2 regions of the Chromobacterium sp. LK11 genome follow, and region 2 is predicted to be linked to the other one. Evidence: predicted binding sites of a transcription regulator. Region 2 holds the regulator's gene; the other holds the start of a gene.
The links. The regulator FNR, encoded in region 2, switches genes on or off when oxygen is low (the NO sensors DNR and NnrR bind a similar motif). The targets are predictions, from matches to a motif close to TTGATNNNNATCAA.
Positions count from the first base shown of each region.

Region 1: a site for FNR is predicted at 2,304-2,317, ahead of VK98_RS19460 (M61 family metallopeptidase). Genes of this name have one in related genera too.

Region 1 covers NZ_LDUR01000039.1:23,380-33,227, reverse strand. The annotation lists gene ccoO (cytochrome-c oxidase, cbb3-type subunit II) at 1-478, opposite strand, end outside; gene ccoN (cytochrome-c oxidase, cbb3-type subunit I) at 495-1,919, opposite strand; gene VK98_RS19460 (M61 family metallopeptidase) at 2,392-4,170, shown strand; gene pepN (aminopeptidase N) at 4,253-6,877, shown strand; gene VK98_RS19450 (Hsp20/alpha crystallin family protein) at 6,941-7,372, opposite strand; gene VK98_RS19445 (SgrR family transcriptional regulator) at 7,481-9,160, opposite strand; gene VK98_RS19440 (MFS transporter) at 9,283-9,848, shown strand, end outside.
Region 2 covers NZ_LDUR01000011.1:80,709-90,556, forward strand. The annotation lists gene VK98_RS07445 (methyl-accepting chemotaxis protein) at 1-1,145, opposite strand, end outside; gene VK98_RS07450 (sodium:alanine symporter family protein) at 1,710-3,125, shown strand; gene hemN (oxygen-independent coproporphyrinogen III oxidase) at 3,193-4,599, opposite strand; gene fnr (fumarate/nitrate reduction transcriptional regulator Fnr) at 4,709-5,455, shown strand; gene VK98_RS07465 (DUF1853 family protein) at 5,503-6,423, opposite strand; gene VK98_RS07470 (RNA methyltransferase) at 6,413-7,192, opposite strand; gene VK98_RS07475 (inositol monophosphatase family protein) at 7,395-8,186, shown strand; gene VK98_RS07480 (VOC family protein) at 8,261-8,659, shown strand; gene udk (uridine kinase) at 9,009-9,629, opposite strand; gene VK98_RS07490 (glutathione S-transferase family protein) at 9,725-9,848, opposite strand, start outside.

The DNA.
Region 1 (9,848 bases), on a different contig from region 2:
CCTTCATCTTGGTCGGCACGATGTCGGCGTCGGCCAGATTCTTGGCCAGCCACGGGAAGGCCGGCATATTGGACTCGGGAACCACGTCGCGCGGGTTGATCAGGTGCACGCGGTGCCATTCGTCGGAGTAGCGGGCGCCCACGCGGGCCAGGTCAGGACCGGTGCGCTTGGAGCCCCACAGGAAGGGGTGGTCGTACACCGACTCGCCGGCCACGGAGTAGTGGCCGTAGCGTTCGGTTTCGGCGCGGAACGGACGGATCATCTGGGTGTGGCAGGTGTGGCAGCCTTCGCGGATGTAGATGTCGCGGCCTGCCAGCTGCACGGCGGTGTAGGGCTTGACGCCCGCCACCGGCTGAGTGGTCGATTTCTGGAAGGCCAGCGGCAGGATTTCCACCAGGCCGGCCACGCTGACGACCAGCAGGGTGAACACGATCAGATAGCCGACGTGTTCTTCGATCAGTTTTTGTATCTTATCCATGATGTTTCCTTGCGCCTCAATGAGCGTGGGCGGTGATGGCCGGGATCTTGGCGTCTACGGCACGGCCCGCGGTTACGGTGCGGAAGGTGTTGTAGGCCATCAGGAACATGCCGAGCAGGTACAGGAAGCCGCCGAGCAGACGCACGAAGTGGTACGGATAGGTGGCCTTGACCGCCTCGACGAAGGCGTAGGTCAGGGTGCCGTCCGGGTTCAGCGCGCGCCACATCAGGCCCTGGGTCACGCCGGAAATCCACAGCGCGGCGATGTACAGCACCACGCCGACGGTGGCGAGCCAGAAGTGAGCCTCGACCAGCTTCAGGCTGATCATGGATTCGCGGCCGAACAGGCGCGGAATCAGGTAGTACATGGAACCGATGGTGATGAAGCCCACCCAGCCCAGCGCGCCGGAGTGCACGTGGCCGATGGTCCAGTCGGTGTAGTGGGACAAGGCGTTGACGGTCTTGATCGACATCATCGGGCCTTCGAAGGTGGACATGCCGTAGAAGGACAGCGACACCACCAGGAACTTCAGCACCGGGTCGGTGCGCAGCTTATGCCAGGCGCCCGACAGGGTCATGATGCCGTTGATCATGCCGCCCCAGCTCGGAGCCAGCAGCACCAGGGAGAACACCATGCCCACGGACTGGGTCCAGTCGGGCAGGCTGGTGTAGTGCAGGTGGTGAGGACCCGCCCACATATAGGTGAAGATCAGCGCCCAGAAGTGGACCACGGACAGGCGGTAGGAGTAAACCGGACGGCCGGCCTGTTTCGGGATGAAGTAGTACATCATGCCCAGGAAGGCGGCGGTCAGGAAGAAGCCCACGGCGTTGTGGCCGTACCACCATTGCACCATGGCGTCCACGGCGCCGGAGTAGGCGGAGTAGGATTTCCACAGCGACACCGGCACGAAGGCGGAGTTGACGATGTGCAGCAAGGCCACGGCCAGGATGAAGGCGCCGTAGAACCAGTTGGCCACGTAGATGTGCTTGACCTTGCGGATGGCGATGGTGCCGAAGAAAACGATGGCGTAAACAACCCAGATCACCGCGATCAGCAGTTTGATCGGCCATTCCAGTTCGGCGTATTCCTTGCTGGTGGTCAGGCCCAGCGGCAAGGTGATGGCGGCCAGCACGATCACCAGCTGCCAGCCCCAGAAGGTGAAGGCGGCGAGCTTGTCGGAGATCAGCCGGACGTTACAGGTACGCTGCACCACGTAGTAGGAGGTGGCGAACAGGCCGCAGCCGCCGAAGGCGAAGATGACCGCATTGGTGTGCAGCGGGCGCAGGCGGCCGAAGTGGAACCAGGGGCCGAAGTTCAATTCGGGCCAGACCAGTTGGGCCGCAATGATGACGCCCACCAACATGCCGACAATGCCCCACACGACGGTCATGATGGCAAATTGGCGCACCACCTTATAGTTATAAGTGGATTGCGTTTCCATTTAGGGTTTTCTCCAAGGTTGCTAACTCAGAACGTGACATATCTAATCGGCGGCTTGAAGTCCGGGATACTGTCCCCATCTGTACTGATGTGACTGTATCCAGACGAAGCCGCAGGGAAAACGATTTTTATTAAAATCAAGCGCTTGACCCAGATCGCAGCGGTACTGATGTCTGTATTAGCAGTTCATCCCGTATTGCGACAGCGCAATTTCCCCATTTAGTTAACCCGGCATTCTAAATCAATTACCCATATCGGGCCAGTTTGGACGGCCGGGGGATGTCGCTTTCCCATTTGTCTTTATTTATGTCTCAAGCGAGCGTGACAGTTCTTGCAAATACTGTTGCTACTGACCGAGATTGTATTGTCTGGCGGCCCAGCCTTCTTGACCTGGATCAAGATGTCATAAAACGCAGCGTTTCCCCGCGGCAAGTGCTAAAATCAGAAGGTTTTGCAACGATTGCAGGCAGATCATGACCGTTTCCGTCCGCTACACCCTATGTCCCTGCGCCCCGGAGGCGCATCTTTTCGAGGTCGTCCTGACCGTTTCCCGGCCCGCCAAGAATGGCCAGATTTTCTCGTTGCCGGCTTGGATTCCGGGCAGTTACATGATCCGGGAGTTCTCCAAGCATATTGTGGAGATTCGCGCGGAATCCGCGGGAAAAGCGGTTCAGCTGGTCCAGCTGACAAAAAACAGCTGGCAAGCCGCGCCAGTCAAGGGCGCGCTGGTTCTGCGCTATAAAGTTTATGCGTTTGATCTGTCGGTGCGCGGCGCCTATCTGGACGCTCAGCGCGGCTTCTACAACGGCACCAGCGTTTTCCTGGCGGTGGACGGCTATGAAAACGAGGCTTGCGCGGTGGACATCCTGCCGCCGGAGGGCAAGGCCTACGCCGACTGGAAAGTGGCGACCAGCCTGCCGACGCGCGGCGCGGACAAGAAAACCGGCTTCGGCGGCTACCAGGCCGCTTCCTACGACGAACTGATCGACCACCCGGTGGAACTGGGCGCCTTCGAGCGCGTCAGCTTCAAAGCCTGCGGCGTGCCGCACGAATTCGTCGTCTCCGGCCGCTTCCGCGCCGATCTCAAGCGTCTGGCGCGCGACGCCAAGAAAATCTGCGAATACCAGATCAAGCTGTTCGGAGAGCCGGCGCCGTTCGAGCGCTACGTGTTCATGCTCTTCGTCGGCAAGGACGTTTACGGCGGCCTGGAGCATCGCGCCTCCACCGCGCTGGTGGCCAACCGCGACGATCTGCCGCAGCAGGGCGTCGAGGAAATTGGCGACGGTTATTTGAAGCTGCTGGGCCTGATCAGCCACGAATATTTCCACAGCTGGAACGTCAAGCGGATGAAGCCGGCGGCGTTCACGCCCTACGACCTGAACCAGGAAGGCTATACCCGTTTGCTGTGGGCCTTCGAGGGCATCACCTCTTATTACGACGACCTGAGCCTGGTGCGCTGCGGCCTGATAGACGAGAAGCGCTATCTGGGCCTGCTGGCGGAAACCATCAGCGGCGTCGAGCGCGGCGCCGGCCGCTTGAAGCAGACGCTGGAGCAATCCAGTTTCGAAGCGTGGACCAAGTATTACCGGCAAGACGAAAACAGCCCCAACAGCATCGTCAGCTATTACACCAAGGGCGCGCTGGCCGCGCTGGCGCTGGACCTGACCATACGCCGCGACAGCCAGGGCCGTCAGTCGCTGGACGACGTGATGCGCGCGCTGTGGCGCAAATGGCTGGACGACGGCAAGGGCCTGGCCGAGGACGAGTGGGAAAGCCAGGCGCAGGCCGCCACCGGCCTGGACCTCAAGGCCTTCTTCGAGCGCGCGCTGCGCGGCGTCGAGCCCTTGCCGCTGGCCGAGCTGCTGGCGGGCCAGGGCGTTGAGCTGCGCTTCGAGCCGGCCGCCAACGCCGGCGATCGCGGCGGCCTGGCGCTGAGCGGCAAGCCGGCTCCGGCCAGCCTGGGCGTCAAGGCGGTGGCCGAGGCCCAGGGCGTGCGCGTGATCAACGTCTACGACGGCGGCGCGGCGCAGCGAGCCGGCCTGTCCGGCGGCGACGTGATCGTGGCCGTGGACAAGCTCAAGGCCGTGGACCTGGACAAGGCGCTGGCGCGTTACCAGCCGGGCGAAAAGCTGAAATTGCACTGGTTCCGCCGCGACGAACTGATCAGCGCGCAAGTGGAGCTGCAAGCCGCGCCGGCCGACGCCTGCCGCCTGCTGTTGCAGGACGGCGGCGCCCGCTGGCTGCGCCGCTAACATTCATCGGGACGGCGCCGCGTTCCGGCGCCGCCCCCCTCCAGCCAAGACCGGCGCAGCCGGCATCGAAGGAGACGTAGACATGGCTCAACAGCCGCAAGTCAAGTATCGCAACGATTACGCAGCCCCCGCTTTTCTGATCGACCGGGTCGATCTGAGCTTCGACATCGAAGACGACGCCACCCGCGTGCACGCGCGCCTGGTGGTGACCCGCAACGACAAGGCCGCGCGCCGGGACGATCTGGTGCTGGACGGCAGCGCCGCGCTGGTGGCGGTGACGCTGGACGGCGAACGCCTGGGCGAGGGCGGCTACGCGCTGGCCAACGAGCAACTGACCGTGCGCGGCGTGCCGGACAGCTTCATCCTGGAGGTGGAGACCGAGATCGACCCGGCTGCCAACACCAGCCTGATGGGCTTGTACGCGTCCAACGGCAATCTGTTCACCCAGTGCGAGCCGGAAGGCTTCCGCAAGATCACCTATTACCTGGACCGTCCCGACGTGATGGCCAAGTTCACCACCACCATCATGGCCGACAAGCACAAATTCCCGGTGCTGCTCTCCAACGGCAACAAGGTGGGCGAGGGCATGGTGGACAAGAAGCGCCACTGGGTGAAGTGGGTGGACCCGTACAAGAAGCCGTCCTATCTGTTCGCGCTGGTGGCGGGCAAGCTGACGGCGCTGAAGGACAAGTTCGTCACCATGCGCGGCCGCGAAGTGGCGCTGGAGATCTGGACCGAGCCGGCCGATCAGGACAAGACCCAGCACGCGATGGAGTCCTTGAAGCACTCGATGAAGTGGGACGAGCAGCGCTTCGGCCTGGAATACGACCTGGACATCTATATGATTGTCGCCGTCGGCGACTTCAATATGGGGGCGATGGAGAACAAGGGCCTCAACGTCTTCAACACCAAGTACGTGCTGGCGCGCAAGGACACCGCCACCGACGCCGACTTCCAGGGCGTGGAGCGGGTGATCGGCCACGAATACTTCCACAACTGGACCGGCAACCGCGTTACCTGCCGCGACTGGTTCCAGCTGTCGCTGAAAGAAGGCCTGACCGTGTTCCGCGACCAGGAGTTCGGCGCCGACATGAGCAGCCGCGCGGTCAAGCGCATCGAGGACGTCAAGGGCCTGCGCGCTCACCAGTTCCCGGAGGACGCGGGCCCCACCTCGCACCCTATCCGCCCGGACAGCTATATCGAGATGAACAACTTCTACACCATGACGGTGTATGAAAAAGGCGCGGAAGTGGTGCGCATGTATCACACCTTGCTGGGCGAGGCCGGCTTCCGCAAGGGCATGGACCTGTATTTCAAACGCCACGACGGCCAGGCGGTGACCTGCGACGACTTCCGCGCGGCGATGGCCGACGCCAACGACGTGGACCTGGGCCAGTTCGGCCTGTGGTACAGCCAGGCCGGCACCCCGGTGCTCAGCGTCGGCGGCCGTTACGACAGCGTGGCGCGGAGCTATACGCTGAACGTGCGCCAGTCCTGCCCGGCCACGCCGGGCCAGGAAGGGAAACAACCCTTCCACATCCCGCTGGCGCTGGGCCTGGTGGGCGCCGACGGCGCCGACCTGCCGCTGCAGCTGGAGGGCGAGGCCGAGGCGCAGGGCGGCACCCGGGTGCTGGACGTCAAGGCGGCGGAGCAGAGCTTCACCTTCGTCGGCGTGCCGGCCGAACCGGTGCCTTCGCTGTTGCGCGGCTTCTCCGCGCCGGTGAAGCTGGATTTCGATTGGCGCGACGACCAGCTGGCCTTCCTGATGGCCAACGACAGCGACAGCTTCAGCCGCTGGGAAGCCGGCCAGACCTTGGCCGAGCGCCTGTTCAAGCAGTTGTTGGCGACGCTGGCCGCAGGCGGCGAGCTGAAGCTGCCGGAGACCTTCGTCGCCGCCTTCCGCGCGGTGCTCAAGGACCATGTCGCCGATCCGGCGTTCAAGGCCCTGATGCTGGCCCTGCCGTCCGAGGCGGAAATCCTGGAGATGGTGGAGACGGCCGATCCGGCGAACATCCATCTGGTGCGCGACTTCGTGCTGGACGAACTGGCGCAGGCGCTGCGCGGCGAATGGCGCGAGGCGTACGAATTGAGCCAGACCCGCGATTACAAGCCGCAGGACGCCGGCAAGCGCGACCTGAAAAACCGCGCGCTGGCGATGCTGAACCGCCTGGACGACGCCTGGCCGGCGGAGGCCGCCGCCAAGCAGTGCCGGGAGGCGGACAATATGACCGACCAGATGGGCGCGATGCTGGCCTTGCGCGATCGCGACGGCGCCGAGCGCGACGATTGCTTCACCGCCTTCGCCGCCCGCTGGCAGGGCGACGCGCTGGTGATGGACAAGTTCTTCATGCTGGTGGCCAGCAGCCAGCTGCCGGGCACGCTGGAGCATGTGCAGGCGGCGATGCAGCATCCGGCCTTCACCTTGAAGAACCCCAACAAGGCGCGCGCGCTGATCGGCACCTTCGGCGCCAATATGGCCTTGTTCCACGCCGCCAACGGCAGCGGCTACCGCTTCCTCGCCGACCAGGTGCTGGCGCTGGACGCGATCAATCCACAAGTGGCCAGCCGCATCGTCAACGCCTTCCGCCGGCTGAAGAAGCTGGAGCCGGCGCGTCAGGCGCTGATGCGCGAGCAATTGCAGCGCCTGGCCGGACAGCAGCTGTCCAAGGACGTGTACGAGATCGTGTCCAAGATCTTGGAAGCTTGAGCCGCTTCGCGCTCAACACAAAGCCCCGGCGGAAACCGGGGCTTTTTTCATGGCCGGCGAGACTTACTCTACGCGCAGCCGCTGTCCGCCCTGGCCGCCCTGTTTCTTCGGCAGCGTCAGGCTGAGCACGCCGTTTTCGTACTTGGCGCTGGCCGCGTTGCGTTCGATCTCCGCCGGCAGCTGGAAGCTGCGCGACACCGCGCCGTAAAAACGCTCGCTGCGCAGTAGGCGTTCGTCCTTGCGCTCGCTGTCCGTCTGGCGCACTTCCGCCTTGATGGTGACCAGCGGGCCGTCCACTTCCACGTGGATATCCTCTTTGCCGACGCCGGGGATCTCCGCGTGAACGGTGAACTGGGTTTCGGATTCCTTGACGTCGATCTTGATCTGGCTGGGCAGCGGATCGCCGTGCAGCGGTTTGATGAAGAAGCCGGGGGTGAAGTCGCGGAACAGTTCGTCAAACAGGCTAACATTGCCGCGGGAAGGCAGGATGTTCATCTTACTCTCCTTTTTGATCAATGGTTTAGGTGTATAACGTGCCCTGTTGTCGATATAGGGACGCCGCGCCGATTCTCAAGCCCCCGCGAGGGAGGAATTCGGCGCGATTCACGCCGGCCAGTCCGATGGGACAGGCCGCAGCCACAGGCCGGCGAAATCGGTCCAGCCGTTTTCGCTCATTTGCAGGCCGGCCAGTTGCGGGCTGGCCTGATGGCCCTGGCGCTCATGCGACAGCGGCAGCACCCAGCCTTCCGCGCACAGCCAGTCGCCGATGGCGGCGTATCCGGCCATGCGCCGCCGGGTGTCCGCTTGGCGCTGGATGTCCCGCAACTGCGCGTTCAGCCGCGCCTGCGTCGCCGCGTCCAGTCCGCGCTGCAACGGTTGCCGGGTGCCCAGCCATTCGTGGCAGCTGTAGTCGCGGTCGTCGTGCAGCACCTCGCTGCACAGCATCAGATCGGCTTGCCGCCACCAGTTCTGATCGTGAAAGAAATCGCGTCGGCTGAGGGCGTGGATTTCCAGTTCGATGGACAGGCCGGCCAGCCGCTGACGGATGGCGGCGGCCAGCGGCGGGAAACTGGGCAGGTCGTAATGGAACAGGCGCAGGCGGGCGTGGTCGAGCCGGGGTCGACGCTCGGCTTGCGGCAAGGGATGGCGCCAGCCCGGCAGCAGGCCCGCCGCCGGCGTCTGCAAGGCGTCGTGGGCCTGAACCAGCGCGGGCTCCGCCAGCCAGCGCATCAGCGGCGCGCGCTCGCTCTCCGGCAGCGCCGGATTCAGCAGCAGATAGGTGCAGGCCGATTGCAGCGTGCCGTTGGCGTCGTCGCTGGCGTAGTCCAGGCGCAGATGGAAGTCCTGGCCGTCGTCGCCGGAGGGAATGAACCACAGTTCGATCTCGTCCAGCAGCGCCCGCTCACGGTAATGGGCGGCGAAGGCGGCCAGGCTCAGCCGCTGTTCGCTGTGACGCAGCGTCCGGAACGGTCCGCTGCCCACCGGCAGCCGGGCGAAATCGGCGCCGCGCCGCAGCGGGACGATGGAGCTGTTGGCGGTGGCCAGCCGCTGCGGCCACAGGAAATCGCCGTCGTCCAGGCGGCAGCTGAAGGACAGCGCGTCGTGGACCTCGACCGCGCTCAGGTGGCGGTATTGCCGCTGATAGGGATTGTCGGCCTCGCGCAGGCGCAGCAGGCTGGCGGCCGCGGCGTCGGCCTGCAAGGGCGAGCCGTCGTGGAACTGCAGGCCGGGGCGCAGCCAGAAGCGCCAGCGTCGAGCCTCGGCGTCGCTCTCCCAGTGGTGGGCCAGGCCGCCTTGCAGGCTTTGCAGCGCGCGGTCGAAGCGGCACAGGCGGTCGAATATCTGCCGCACCAGGTGGGATTCCAGCCGGCCGCTGACAGTGACCGGATCCAGGCTCAGCGGCGCATGCGGTATCGGAATGCGCAGACAGCGGCCCTGGGCGGCGCTGCCCAGGTATTGCGGCAGCGCGCTCAGCAGCTGCTCGCGCCGCTGCGGCGGCAATTGGGCGAAGGCCTGTTCCAGCTTGCCGTCGCGCAGCAAGTTCTGCAGGCGTTGCCACTCCGGCTGCTCCGGCGGGCAGAGCAGGTTGAGCCGCGATTTATGGCCGCGCCCCCGTCCGGGCTCCCAGTCCAGCCAGCCGCGGGCGCGCATCTTGGCCAGTTGCAGCCGGGCGTTGCGCTCGCTGCAGCTCCACAGCGCGCACAGCTCGGCCAGCCCCGGCTGGGCGGGCTGCCGGCCGGCGTAGGCCTGGTGCAGCGCCTGATATTGCTGTTCCAGTTTCATGCTCGTTCCCGATTGAGGCCTTGGTTAAAAGCGGAAGTCGTTTTTCGCGTTGGCATCCATTTTTACATTCCGCTTTTAGCAGGATACTGGGGACATTCCCTGTTTGCATAGGCGTTGGAGCGATGCGCGAAAAAGAAATCCAGGTGCGCTGGCTGTTGGCCGGTTCCTGCTTGTTGACGATGAGCCGGGCGGTGATCGCGCCCTTGCTGGTGCTGACCCTGGGACGGCAGCTGAGCTTGAACGGCGAGCAGACCGGCCTGTTGCTGGGCGGGGTCTTGCTGCTGTCCGCGTTGGTGGGCCTGTACGGCGGGCACTTGCTGGATCATTGGCCGCGACGGCCGGTGCTGCTGGGGGCTTCGGCGCTGATCGCGCTGAACTACCTGGTGCTGCCGCTGAGCCAGCAGCTGTGGTGGAGCGCGCTGGCCTTGGCGCTCAGCGAGATCGGCCAGGCGGTGCACGGCATCGCGATCAAGGCCATGATCAGCGACCTGCTGCCGCCGGAGCGGCGCGGCAAGGTCTTCTCGCTGCGCTACACCCTGGCCAATGTCGGCTGGGCGCTGGGACCGCTGTTGTGCAGCCTGCTGCTGGCCTGGGACGGCGATTGGCCGTTCTGGTGCGCGATCGCCTTGGCCGTTGCCGGTGGCCTGGCGACGCCGCGCGGCGCCGACGCCCCGCGCCGCGAGACCGG
Region 2 (9,848 bases):
CCGATGGAGGCCAGCAAGCTGCTGTTGTCCTGTTCGCGCAGCTGGATACGGGTGCCCAGCTGGCCGGCGGCCAGTTGCTCGACCACGCTTTGCACGTAGAAGGGCTCGCCGCCCAATTGCAGCGTGATGGACAGATAGAGCTGGTGGAACAGGAAGCTGGCCAACAGCATCGCGGCCAGGCCGATGCCGATGTAGAAATTGCGCTGGGCCTGCATCCGTTCGATGCGGGCCTGCAACAGCGCCTCCAGGTTTTTCAGCGTCACATCGCTGAAGCGGGCGCCGATTTCGGCGTTTTTCGCCGCCATCCCGCCCAGGGCCACGGCGGCGCCGGTTTGCCCGGCGATGGCCTTGTCGATGGACGCGGCCTGGCTTTGATGAAAGGCGGTCAGCGCCTGGGATTCGGCGTTCAGCTCGTTTTTCAAGGCCGGGTTGTAGGCCAGCGCCTTGGCCAGATCGCTGTTCAAGCCGTCCAGCGCGCCGTTGATCAGCGGGCGCAATTCCACCAGGCGGTCGCGCTCCGCCGGCGTCAGCGCCTGGCCGGCTTCCGATTTGGCGGCCCAGGCCAGCGCTTCGCCGATGTAGTTGCTGAGCGAGGGCAGTTTGGCGGTGGCGGCGTCCATCAGGTAATAGCTGTCGATGTCCGGGTCCAGCGTCAGGTTGGAGTTGTCGCTGGCGGCGCCGAGCAGGGCGTTGAGCTTGTCCGCCGTGCTGTCGAAGCTGGCGATCACTTGCGGCGGAGGGGCCGCGCCGATCCGCGACAGCGTGCCTCGCGCGGCGCTGGCGGTTTTCCAGGCTTCGTCGGTCTGCAGGACGGCGCCGTATTGTTCGTGCGCGCTTTGCAGCCGGTTCCAGCCTTGTTCCAGCTGCGCCTGGGCGGCGGGCAGCGCCGCCTTGGCGGCGGCCTCGCCCTGAGCCGCGCGCACGGCCAGGTCCTGCGCCTGCTCCAGCGCGCCCAGCAAATGGTGCAGCGGCTGGATATAGGACACCCCGACTCTTTCTTTTTGCGAAAAATCGATATTGTCCTGATTGGTTCGATACAGACCGTACACCATATACAGTAAGGCGACGGCAAAGACCGTGCCGATCAGCGCAAAGCGGCTGGGGTAGCTCAAGCGCTGCATCAGCCTTACCACGGGTGTTGTCATGATCTCGCTCCTGACTGTGGCGGCGACGCCCGCAATGTGGACGTCCGCGTCGCCAGTTCCAGAATAGGCAATTTTCACGGGCTGCGATTGCCGCATGAAATGCGATGACTTGTCATAGGGGTCGCGTATCAGTTCCTCGCGGGCGAGAGTATGAGCTTTGCCTTGTCTGGCTAAGCTGGGCAACCGGCAATAATGCTTGGGTCATCAAAAATGACTTTTGATTGTTTTGTGCTTGGATAAATAGGCGAAGCTACGGCTTGAATCAATGACAAAGGCGTTGGCCGGGGCGGCGAAAAGCCGGCGGGCGCGGCTTGGCCCAAAACCTTTCGGCATTGCCAGCAATCACTCTATTTTGCTAAATTCGCCGGGTTTTGCATCGAAACAGTCTGACGAAGCAGTGTCCTGAATCAGGCGGCCAGACGGCCGCGGGGTGCTGTTTCGCCAAGGCCGCAAGCTAGAAGCCCGGCGCCAAGACCGCGGCGAAGTCAACCTTCCAGTCTGAAATCCTTCCGGCGCGCGTCGCCCATTTCCAGATTGCCACGCTCAGAGCTTTATAGAGGATCCATGGACTTGCTTCATTCGTTTATCAATGCCGCCAATGATGTGATTTGGGGCAAGGTGCTGATCGGCCTGCTGTTGGCCGTCGGCTTGTATTTCTCGCTGCGTTCCGGCCTGCTGCAACTGCGGCTGTTCGCGCGCGGCTGGCGCGAAATGATGGGCGGCCGCGGCGGCCATCGCAGCAAGGACGACATCTCGCCGTTCCAGGCCTTCGCCACCGGCCTGGCCAGCCGGGTGGGCACCGGCAATATCGCCGGCGTGGCCATCGCCATCGCCGCCGGCGGTCCCGGCGCGGTGTTCTGGATGTGGCTGACCGCGATGCTGGGCATGGCCAGCGCCTTCGCCGAATCGACGCTGGCGCAGCTGTTCAAGACCAATCACCATGACGACACCTTCCGCGGCGGTCCGGCCTATTACATCCAGAAGGGCCTGGGGCAACGCTGGCTGGGCGTGATCTTCGCCCTGTGCCTGATCCTGGCCTTCGGCCTGGTGTTCAACGCGGTGCAGGCCAACTCCATCGTGGCGGCCACCGAGGGTGCTTGGGGCTGGAACCGCTATATGGTGGGCATCGCCCTGGTGGCGATGACCGCGCCCATCATTTTCGGCGGCGTGCGCTCGGTGGCGCGGGTGGCCGAGTGGCTGGTGCCGGTGATGGCGGCCATCTATCTGCTGATGACCTTCTACGTGTTGGCGGCGCATGCGGCCGAGCTGCCGGGTCTGATCGTGCTGATCGTCAAGAGCGCCTTGGGCCTGGAGCAGGCGGCGGGCGGCTTCGCCGGCTACGCGGTGAGCCAGGCGATGATGCTGGGCATCAAGCGCGGCCTGTTCTCCAACGAGGCCGGCATGGGTTCCGCCCCCAACGCGGCGGCGACGGCGACTTCGCGCCACCCGGCGAGCCAGGGCGCGATCCAGATGTTCGGCGTCTTCATCGACACCATGGTGATCTGCACCGCCACCGCCGCTATCATTCTGTTGTCCGGCGTGTACGACCAGGGCTTAAGCGGCGTGGCGCTGACGCAGAAGGCGATCGAATCGCAGTTCGGCCCGATCGGCGCGTCCTTCCTGGCGGTGGCGATGTTCTTGTTCGCCTTTTCCACCATCATCGGCAATTACGCTTACGCCGAGGGCAACGTCGAATTCATCCGCAGCAACAAGGGAATCTTGCTGGCCTTCCGCCTGATCGTGCTGGCGATGGTGATGTTCGGCGCGGTGGCCAGCCTGCCGCTGGTGTGGGACATGGCCGACTTCGCCATGGGCCTGATGGCCTTGATCAATCTGGTGGCCATCGTGCTGCTGTCGCGTTACTTCTTCATCGTGCTGAAAGACTACGAGCGTCAGCTGAAGCGGGGCGAGTCCACGCCGGTGTTCAAGGTGGCGGATTACCCGGAACTGGCGGCCAAGGTGGAAAAAGACATCTGGTAAGCCCAGGTCCGACACCGACAACAAACAGCCCGCGTTCAGACGCGGGCTGTTTTGCTGCGGGGCGGGCTCAAATGGTCTTGGAGTAGCGCGCCTGGGTGCGGCGCTCGCGCAGGTGCTTATCGAAGATCATCGCGATATTGCGGATCAGGAAGCGTCCTCTCGGCTCCACCATGATGAAGTCGCCGTCGAAGGACAGCAGGCCCAGTTGCTGGAACTCGCGAATCTGCGGCAGCTCCTCGGCGAAATATTCGGCGAAGTTGATGCCGTGAATCTCCTCCAGCGCTTCCACCGACAGCGAGAAGCGGCACATCAGGCCCTGGATGATGCTGCGGCGCAGGATGTCGTCGTTGTCCAGCGTCAGCCCGCGCAGCACCGGCAGGTGGCCGCTGTCCAGCGCCGCGTAGTAGCCGTCCAGGTCCTTGGCGCTTTGGCTGTAACAGGGGCCGACCTTGCCGATGGAGGACACGCCCAGGCCTATCATGTCGCAGTCGGCATGGGTGGAGTAGCCCTGGAAGTTGCGTTGCAGCCGGCCTTGGCGCAAGGCGGCGGCCAGTTCGTCGTCAGGCTTGGCGAAGTGGTCCATGCCGATGAACACGTAGCCGGCGTCGGCCAGGCGCTGCACCGAGTCCTGCAGGATGTCCAGCTTGGTTTCCGGCGACGGCAGCTCCGCCTCGTTGATGCGGCGTTGCGGCATGAACACGGTGGGCAGATGGGCGTAGTTGTACAAGGCCAGCCGGTCCGGTCCGATGGCGATCACCTTGTCCAGCGTGCGGCGCACCGATTCGCGAGTCTGCAAGGGCAGGCCGTAGATCAGATCGACGCTGACGGACTTGAAGCCGGCGTCGCGCGCGGCCTGGATCACCTCCAGCGTTTCCTCCTCGGACTGCACCCGATTCACCGCCCGCTGCACCTCCGGTTCGAAATCCTGGATGCCGACGCTGATGCGGTTGAAGCCGAGTGCGGCCAGTTTGAAGATTGTCTCCGCGCTGACTTTGCGCGGGTCTATTTCTATGGAATACTCCCCCTCCTTCAAGAACTCGAAATGAGTCTTGAGCAAGGTCATCAATCGTTCCAGTTGCGCGTCGGACAGGAAAGTCGGCGTGCCGCCGCCGAAATGCAGCTGTACCACTTGCTCGCGGCGGCCCAGACAGGAGGCGACCATCCGGACTTCCTTTTCCAGGTAGTCCAGGTACAAATCGGCTTTGCCGCTGTCCTTGGTGATGATTTTGTTGCAACCGCAGTAGTAGCAGATAGTGTTGCAAAATGGTATATGAGCGTACAATGATAAAGGTTTCCGGTTGGCGCCGATGCTGCGCTGCCGTAGCCAGTGGATGTAGTCTCTTTCGGCAAAACCCGGCGTAAAGCGATCCGCTGTCGGGTATGACGTATATCTAGGACCTGTCCCGTCGAGGCGCTCGATCAGAGCGCGGTCGAATTCAAAATGGGCAGGAGAAAATGGGTGGGTGGTCTTCATGTCGTATTTGGATGGCAAAACCTCTGGTGGACTGGTAAATTTGCGGAAATCCTGCGAATTTCGCTTTGATAAGGGTCAAGCTTCGTCGCAAGCTTGTACTAAACATGCCATGTCCGATCAGAACCATATCTCTTTGCATAACCTGAAGGTCTCCTGCTCCAACTGCAGCCTGAAGGAACTCTGTCTGCCTGTGGGGCTCAACCGCGAGGAACTGACCCAGCTCGACGCGGTGATCCGCCAAAGCCGCCGTCTGAAGCGCGGCGAGTATCTGTTCCGCAGCGGCGAGGGCTTCCGCTCGCTGTTCGCGGTGCGCACCGGCTTCTTCAAGACCAGCGTCGCCAGCCAGGACGGCCGCGAGCAGGTCACCGGCTTCCACATGTCCGGCGAACTGATGGGCCTGGACGGCATTTCCGCCAATGTGCACGGTTGCGACGCCATCGCGCTGGAGGACAGCGAGGTGTGCGAACTGCCGTTCAGCCGCATGGAGAGCCTGGGCCGCGAAATTCCCACCCTGCAGCACCATTTTTACCGGTTGATGAGCCGCGAGATCGTTCGCGATCAGAATGTAATGTTGCTATTGGGCAACATGAAGGCGGAAGAACGGCTGGCCGCCTTCCTGCTGAATCTGTCGCAGCGTCTGTCCACTCGCGGCTTCGCCGCCAATGATTTCATCCTGCGCATGAGCCGCGAGGAAATCGGCAGCTTCCTGGGCCTGAAACTGGAAACCGTCAGCCGCACGCTGTCCAAGTTCCAGCAGCAAGGCTGGATCACCGTCGATCACAAGCACATCCAGCTGGTGATGGTGGACGAGTTGAAGGCGCTGATTTCCGGCTGCGCCCACGCCAACGGGCATTGAGCGCGCAGCGCCGTATTGCTAAAGGCAGGCCATGGGCCTGCCTTTTTTCATGGGCTCGGGCTGCCGGCGATTTGCTGCAATAGCCGCGACAAGGGCGCTTCCTGCGGCCAGCCGGGCGGCACGGCGAAGCCGCGCGCCACTTCATGCCAGCAGCCGTCGGCGCCGGCTTGCAGTTCGGCCAGCAATTGCGGCGCCGCCGCCTCTTCCAGCTGCGCGCGCAATGCCGCCGCGGTGTGGGTCTGTTCGAAGCCAAGCCGCGCCGGCGCCAGCCAGCTGAGCCGGGGCAGCCAGGCCCAGCGCGAGTCCGCGTTCAGCGCCGGCCAGTCGCCGCGCAGCGGCCAGTATTGCCCGTACAGCGGCCGGGCGCCGGGCGGCGCTTGCGGCGAGGTGTCCCGGGCGTGGAACAGCCAGCCGCTGAGCCGGGCGCCGACCGCGCAGCCGTCGAAGCCCGCCGGCAGCATCGCTTGCGCCGCCGGGTGGCGGGACAGGCGCAGCTGGGTCTGCAGCTTGCGGGCTTTCAGCGCCCAGGCGTCGCGCAGGCTGGGGCCGGTCAGGGTGTCGGCGCTGCGGCCCAGTTGCAGGTAGAACTTGCTGGCGGCTTCCAGGTGCAGCGGCTGGCCGTCCAGGCGCAGCAGGAAGTCGAACTCGCCGACGGTGCGGCCGTCCGCGTCGCGCACCGGCAGATTGCTGGCGACCAGTTCGATGTGCGGCGCCAGGCGGAACCAGAACGACAGCAGCCGCTCGGCGTAATGGCCCAGGCGGCGGGTGGGCTGGCGCGCCAGCCAGTGCTGCAGCTCGGCGGGATCGGCGTCCAGCGCTTGCAGCAGCGCCGGGCCGTCGGCGCCCAGCAGCCGTTGCGGCGCGATGTCGGCGCCGCTGCGCCAAGGGGAGGGCGCGGAGAGCAGAAAAGCCAGATCGCGCACCGCCGGGTGCGCGTAGGGCAGGGGGAACGGCGGCTTATTCGCCATCCCGCTCGGGCGCGTCGCGGCGGACTTCGCCGTCGGCGGCGCGCTGCACCTGTTTGAGGAAGCCGCGCAGAATGTCGATCTCCTCGCGCAGCAGGCCGGCGCGGTTGAACAGGGTGCGCATCCGGCGCATCATGCGCTCGCTGTTGCGGCGGCGGAAGTAGCCTATCTTGTCCATGGTCTGTTCCAGGTGGCCGCAGAAGCCCTCCACCTCGCCCAGCGCCGCCGCGTCGCTGTCGGCGCGCAGGTAGTCGATGTCCACGCCGGTGTGGCTGAACAGCTCGTAGGTCATCACCTGCACCGCCATCGCCAGGTTCAGCGAGAAGTAGTCCGGGTTGCCGGGGATGGTGACCAGGCGGTTGCACTGCTCGACTTCTTCGATGGACAGGCCGAAGGTCTCGTTGCCGAACACCAGGGCCACCTGTTCGCCGGCCTGGGCGCGCGCGACCAGTTCCGGCGTGGTCTGGCGCGGGGTGGACAAGGGGGTGGTCAGTTCGCGGCGGCGGCTGGTCAGCGCGCAGGCGATGGTGACGTCTTGCAGCGCCTCGGCCAGGCTGGACACCACGGTGGCCTGCTCCAGGAGATCCACCGCGCCGGAGGCCAGCGTATTGGCTTCGTCGCTGGGAAACACTTTGGGTTCAACCAGATACAAGCGGCTCAGGCCCATGGTCTTCATCGCCCTGGCGGCGGAGCCGATATTGCCCGGATGGTTGGGGCGAGCCAACACCACGCGAATGTTTTTCAGAAAATCAGGTACTTGGGGTTTATTCATCAGCAGTTTCACATTAAAATAGCCGGCTTATCGAAAAGCCCGCGCGCCGTTTTGCGCGCAAGGCCAGCGCTTGCCGGATGGGCAGGCATGCCGCCTTGCCCGATTGCGCCGGGTTTTTCTTGTTCCTTAACCCAGATTGTTACTAGCAGGCGTCGCGTCATGTGGCGGACGTCTGTCATGGTTGAAAGTGTAGAGGCCGTCAATGCATCCGATGCTCAATGTCGCGGTGAAAGCCGCTCGCCGCGCCGGCAGTGTCATCCAGCGCGCGTCGCTGAATCTCGACGCGGTGCGCGTAGAGCGCAAGAAACACAATGACTTCGTGACCGAAGTGGACCGCGCCGCGGAAGAGTCCATCATCGCTTCCATTCTGGAAGCTTATCCCAAGCACGCGATTCTAGCAGAAGAGTCCGGCGCGAAAGGCATCGGTTCGTCGGAATACGAGTGGATCATCGATCCCATCGACGGCACTACCAACTTCCTGCACGGCCACCCGCAGTACGCGATCTCCATCGCGCTGGCGCACAAGGGCCAGGTGCAGCAAGCCGTGGTCTTCGACCCCAACCGCAACGATCTGTTCACCGCCTCGCGCGGCGTCGGCGCCTTCCTCAACGATCGCCGCATCCGCGTGTCCAAGCGCTTCATGATGAATGAGTGCGTGATCGCCACCGGTTTCCCGGTGTCCGACCAAAGCTATATCGACCAATACCTGGGCATGCTCAAGGACGTGCTGGCCAAGACCGCCGGCGTGCGTCGCGAAGGCGCGGCCTCGCTGGACCTGTGCAATGTGGCCTGCGGCCGCGTGGAAGGCTTCTGGGAGCTGAACCTCAAGCCCTGGGACATCGCCGCGGGCAGCCTGATCGTGCAGGAAGCGGGCGGCATCGTCACCGATCTGTCCGGCGAGCAGGGCTGGCTGGAGTCCGGCGACATCGTCGCCGCCAATCCGAAAGTGCTGGCGCAGCTGTTGCACACGCTGGCGCCGCATATTGGCAAATAAGCGCCGCCAGAGGGTTTTAGCGGTTAAGCGCATCACGGCGTCCCTGGGGACGCCGTTTTGGTTTGGAGCGTGATATGAAGCAGTTTTTGGGTTCGGTCGCCCTGGTGGTGGCGGATTACGACGAGGCCATCGCCTGGTATGTGGACAAGCTGGGCTTTGTCCTGCTGGAGGATGAGCATCAGGGCGAGGGCAAGCGCTGGGTGCGCGTGGCGCCGCCGGGGGCGAGCGAGTGCGCGTTGCTGCTGGCCAAGGCGAGCAATGCGCGGCAGCAGGCGGCGGTGGGCGCGCAAACCGGCGGCCGCGTCGGCTTCTTCCTGCATACCGACGATTTCTGGCGCGATTACCGCCGCATGGCGGCGGCGGGGGTCAGCTTTAGCGAGCAGCCGCGCGAGGAGGAATACGGCAGCGTGGTGGTGTTCGAGGATTTGTACGGCAACCGTTGGGATTTGCTGCAGTTGAAGTCCGACGTTTAAACGCCGGCTGGGCCCCGTTAACAACAAAGAGCCGCGCATTGCGCGGCTCTTTGTTGTTAACGTCGCCAAAAACCGCCGGCTCGTCGTCGGCAGCGGCTTGCGGCCGCGGCGGATAGGCGTCCGCTTCGTTCCAATCCAGATCCCAATCCAGATCCAGTTCGGCCAGCATGGCCTGGCGTCCGGCCTGGCGCTGTCCGGAGCGGCTTTGTCCGTGGGCCCCGCCTTTTTTCATGATGGGCGCGCAAGCGTGCGGATTGCGCGGTTTGATCGTGTGCATGGAATGCTCCTGTGCGTGAAGCCCGCTGCCGACAGCGGGCGGAAAACGGCGGCGCGGACGCCGCCGGGTAAATCAGTTGTGCACCATCAGGCTGGCCACCTTGGTGGTGATGATGTCCACCGCCGGATCATTGGCGCCGTGCGGCAGGATCACGTCGGCGAAGCGCTTGGTCGGCTCGATGAACTGGTTGTGCATCGGCCGTACCGTGGTCAGGTATTGCTCGATCACGCTGTCGGTGGTGCGGCCGCGCTCGGTGATATCGCGCTTGAGGCGGCGGATGAAGCGCACGTCGGAATCGGTGTCGACGAAGATCTTCAAGGACATCATGTCGCGCAGCGCGGCGTCGTACAGCGGGAACAGGCCTTCGATGACGATGACCGGCGCCGGCTGCACGGTGATGGTTTCCTCGGCGCGGGTGTGGTTGGCGAAGTCGTAGACCGGCATTTCGATGGCGCGGCCGTTGCGCAGATCGTCGATGTGTTCGATCAGCAGCGGCCAGTCGAAGGCTTGCGGGTGGTCGTAGTTGGTGGCCAGCCGCTGTTCGAAGGTCAGATGGCTCTGATCGCGGTAGTAATAGTCTTGAATGATCACTGCCGCCATCTCGGAGCCAATGGTTTCCAGCACTTGATTGGTCACCGTGGTTTTACCGCTGCCGCTGCCGCCTGCAACGCCGATGATGAACGGGGTGGTCATGAAACTATCCTTCTACGCGTAAAAATGATAAAAAAACGCGCCATTCTAATGAGTTATGGCGCGTCCTTCCACTCTAATTGCGACATCGGACGTTATTAGACGCGCTGACCTTCCGCTTGGGCGGCGCCGTACCACTCCCGCATCGCCGGCAAAGCCAGCAGACGGTCGACGTAAGCCTGCGACTGTTCCGGCAATTTGACGTTGTAAGTGTGGAAGCGG